One region of the Bradyrhizobium sp. IC3195 genome, then DNA from elsewhere that is predicted to be linked to it. Evidence: riboswitches for the same ligand, from Rfam matches in the RefSeq annotation. Region 1 holds a riboswitch; the other holds the start of a gene.
The links. Region 1 has a riboswitch for S-adenosylmethionine ahead of I6F09_RS15870 (homoserine O-acetyltransferase). Riboswitches for the same ligand answer to the same signal wherever they lie in the genome.

Region 1 (2,197 bases):
GGTCGCCGAGACCATTGCCAGATCACCCTTGGATTTCGCTACCGCCTCGACCGCGGCCTGTGCGCTGAAATGCGCGACGTAAGGCACGGTGAAGCCGAAATTGAAGCGCACGGAATCGCGCATCGCCGCCTCGCTGGCCGAGATGTCGGCATGCACGGAGAACGGCGCCTGTACGTAAGTGAAGGTCGAGATGATGACGCGCCAGATGCTCTCGACCGTGTCGAGCGGCAGGATGCCGCGATGACGCTGCACGATCTCGCGCATCATCGAAGCTTCGCGCGCAGGCCGGAACGCCGAGCCGACCTCCTGGGTCTGCTTCACCTGGATCAGGCGATCGATGATCTCGCCGCGCTGCATGAGGAGGCGATGCATGCCCTCGTCGATCGCGTCGATCTCCTTGCGCAGTTCCTGCAGCGATGGTGGCGCGGGCGGACGTTGGGACATGTCTGGTCGTCGATCGTTCCGGTGGGGGATATCTTGATTAGGCAGTCGGGGCGGCGAAAGCAAAGAGAAATGACGTGCTTTGCGGGCGTCGCGGCAGAGGCGAATTGGGCCGATCCGGGCCGCGACTTGACGAAAACCGCCCAAGACGGTAGCTTTTGCCCGTTCCGTGGTCATTTGAGCCGGCCGGCTTGCAGCCACGTTAAAAAACTCGCTAAACAGGCCGGGGACGCTTCCGATCCCGGCCGAACCTATCGTTCAGGCCGGATTTTTCATGGCCTGATGTCAGCGGCGCGGTCGAGCAGCCAGTCGCAAACGAGGTCGATGTCCGAGATGGGTAGCGTCAAGTCGATACCGAGTCCTGCGATCAGCGCCGACGAGCGATCGCACGAGGTCGATCATCCAAGCTCGCTGGTTGCGCATTTCGGCACCGAGCAGCCGCTGCGGCTCGATTGCGGCGTCGATCTCACCCCGTTCCAGATCGCCTACCAGACCTATGGCGAGCTCAATGCCGATCGCTCCAACGCCGTGCTGATCTGTCATGCGTTGACCGGCGACCAGCATGTCGCCAACGTACATCCCGTCACCGGCAAGCCGGGCTGGTGGGAGACGCTGGTCGGTCCCGGCCGACCCATCGATCCCAAGCACTACTTCATCATCTGCTCCAACGTGATCGGCGGCTGTATGGGCTCGACCGGGCCGGCGTCGATCAATCCCGCCACCGGCAAGGTCTGGGGCCTGGACTTCCCCGTCATCACCATTCCGGACATGGTGCGCGCGCAGGCGATGCTGATCGACCGGCTCGGCATCGACACGCTGTTTGCCGTCGTCGGCGGCTCGATGGGCGGCATGCAGGTGCTGCAATGGACCGCCGCCTATCCGGAGCGCGTGTACTCCGCGCTGGCGATCGCCTGCGCGACGCGGCACTCGGCGCAGAACATCGCCTTCCACGAGCTCGGCCGCCAGGCCGTGATGGCCGACCCCGACTGGCATGGCGGCGGCTATGCCGATCGCGGGATCCATCCGCATCGCGGGCTCGCGGTGGCGCGGATGGCGGCGCACATCACCTATCTCTCGGACGCGGCGCTGCACCGCAAGTTCGGCCGGCGCATGCAGGACCGCGAGCTGCCGACCTTCTCGTTCGACGCCGACTTCCAGGTCGAATCCTATCTGCGTTATCAAGGCTCGTCCTTCGTCGAGCGCTTCGACGCCAATTCCTATCTCTACCTGACGCGGGCGATGGACTATTTCGACATCGCCGCCGACCACGGCGGCGTGCTGGCCAAGGCCTTCGCCGGCATCGAGACCCGCTTCTGTGTGGTCTCCTTCACCAGCGACTGGCTGTTTCCGACCTCGGAATCGCGCGCGCTGGTGCACGCGCTGAACGCTTCGAGCGCGCGCGTGTCATTCGCCGAGATCGAGACCGATCGCGGCCACGACGCCTTCCTGCTCGACGTGCCCGAATTCTTCGACATCTCCCGGGCCTTCCTGCAATCGGCAGGCAAGGCCCGCGGGCTCAACCTCGAGGACCGTTAGCGATGTCCGTGCAGGAAGTGTTGCCGCTGGACGGCGTTGCCGCCAGGCCATCCGGTGATTATCGCGCCGATCATCGGCTGGTCGCCGAAATGGTCAAGCCGGGCTCGAAAGTGCTCGACGTCGGCTGCGGCGACGGCGATCTGCTTCAGCTGCTGGAGACCCGCGGCATCGACGGCCGCGGCATCGAATTGTCGCGCGAGGGCGTCAACCGCTGCGTCGC
Region 2 (2,197 bases), 170 kb from region 1:
GGGATCGAAAAAGCCGGCATAGTGCACGCGGAATTCGCCGACCAGGGGATCGAACGGCACCATCTCAGCGGCGTAATCGGGCGGCACCTGCACCGCTTCCTTGGAGGCGAGGATATAGAACTCGCCGGGGTCGAGGATCAGGCTGCCGTCGGGGCGCGCCGAAATCGGCTCCCAGAAATCCTCCACCGCGTAGCCCGCGCGGCGGTCGACATCGACGACGCCGGTGTGGCGCTTGGCGCGGTAGCCGACGAAGCCGCTCGCCTTCTCGCCGGAGAGATCGACCGAGACGGCAACGCCGCCCGAGAGATCGGCATCGTCGATGTCGACGAGACGCTCGCTGGCGTGCAGCGCATCGAGCTCGTCGGCATTGAGGATGGCATCGCCGGTGCGGAAGCGCACCTGGCTGAGACGCGAGCCCTCGCGCACCAGCACAGGAAACGTCTTCGGGCTGATCTCGGCGTAGAGCGGGCCGTGATAGCCGGCGCCGATCATGTCGAAGCGGCGGGTGCCGTCGGCGATGACGCGGGTGAAGACGTCGAGCCGGCCGGTCGAGCTCTTCGGATTGGCGGCAGCGACGATCTCCGGCGGCAGCGCGAGGCTCTCGAGCAGCGGCACGATGTAGACGCAGTTGGTCTCGAGCACCGCGCCGTCGGCGAGGCTGAACTCGTGCAGCTTCAGCTCGTCGATGCGCTCTGCCACGGTGGCACCGGGCCCGGGGAGGAAGCTGGCGCGGACCCGATAGGCGATGTCGCCGAGGCGCAGATCGAGGCTCGCCGGCTGGATCTGGCTCTCGACGAAGTCGTAGGTGGGCAGGATGAGACCTTCTTCCGCCATCGCCGCGATCATGCGGTCGGGCAGGATACCATTGGCGTCGGCGGCGACCGTGAACGTCAACCGGGGGGTCCTCATCAGGGGCCGAATGCATCCGGACCATGCCGGAAATACAAGTCTTTTACGGCTATCCGATGGACGCCTTGACGGAAAGAGCATTGCGGAATATGAGCATCACTTATCCCGTGGTGATTTGAGCCGGCCGGCTTGCAGCCACGTTAAATAAGTCGCTAAACAGGCCGGGGACCTCTGTGATCCCGGCCCGTGGAGATATCCAGGCCGGTTTTTTTGTGACCGTTTTCGCCTCGACGGTCATGTCGGAGAGGGTCCTATGTCGAAGTCGTCTGCCACTTATCGCCCCGAAACCCGCCTGGTCCATTCCGGCACCCTGCGCTCGCAATATGGCGAGACCTCGGAGGCGCTGTTCCTGACGCAAGGCTATGTCTACGCCAGCGCGGAGGAGTGCGAGGCGCGCTTCAAGGGCGAGGATCCCGGCTTCATCTATTCGCGCTATTCCAACCCGACGATTGCAATGTTCGAGCGCCGCATGATCGAGCTCGAGGGCGCCGAGGCCGCGCGCTCGGCGGCAACCGGCATGGCGGCGGTGACGACCGCGATCCTGGCGCCGCTCAAGGCCGGCGATCACGTGGTCGCCTCCCGTGCGCTGTTCGGCTCCTGCCTCTACGTCATCCAGGACCTGTTGCCGCGCTACGGCATCGAGGCCACGCTGGTCGATGGGCTCGATCTCGACCAGTGGCAGCGGGCGCTGAGGCCCAACACCAAGACGTTCTTCCTGGAGAGCCCGACCAACCCGACGCTGGACGTGCTCGACATCCCCTCGATCGCCGAGATCGCGCACAAGGGCGGCGCGCGGCTCGTCGTCGACAACGTGTTTGCAACCCCGATCTGGCAGAGCCCGCTCGCGCTCGGCGCCGACGTCGTCGTCTACTCTGCGACCAAGCACATCGACGGCCAGGGCCGCTGTCTCGGCGGCATCATCCTGTCCTCCGAAGCCTTCATCGCCGAGCATATCCACAATTTCATGCGCCAGACCGGCCCGTCGATCTCGCCGTTCAATGCCTGGGTCCTGCTCAAGGGCCTGGAGACGCTTGGCGTGCGCGTGCGCGCGCAGACCGACAATGCCGCGCGCGTCGCCGAGGTGCTGGCGAGCCATCCCAAGATCTCGCGACTGGTCTATCCCGGCCGCGCCGATCATCCGCAGGCGGCGCTGGTGAAGAAGCAGATGCGCGGCGGCTCGACGCTGGTCGGCTTCGAGGTGAAGGGCGGCAAGGCGGCGGCGTTCCGTGTGCTCAACGAATTGAAGCTTGCCAAGATCTCCAACAATCTCGGCGACGCCAAGAGCCTC

Region 2: it holds a riboswitch for S-adenosylmethionine, as region 1 does, so the genes downstream of both, I6F09_RS16725 (O-succinylhomoserine sulfhydrylase) here and I6F09_RS15870 (homoserine O-acetyltransferase) in region 1, are expected to answer to the same signal.

Annotation. Positions count from the first base shown of each region.
Region 1 covers NZ_JADYVG010000007.1:12,213-14,409, reverse strand. The annotation lists gene I6F09_RS15875 (chorismate mutase) at 1-444, opposite strand, end outside; SAM riboswitch at 601-680, shown strand; gene I6F09_RS15870 (homoserine O-acetyltransferase) at 775-1,977, shown strand; gene metW (methionine biosynthesis protein MetW) at 1,980-2,197, shown strand, end outside.
Region 2 covers NZ_JADYVG010000007.1:179,092-181,288, forward strand. The annotation lists gene I6F09_RS16720 (2'-deoxycytidine 5'-triphosphate deaminase) at 1-894, opposite strand, end outside; SAM riboswitch at 1,007-1,086, shown strand; gene I6F09_RS16725 (O-succinylhomoserine sulfhydrylase) at 1,163-2,197, shown strand, end outside.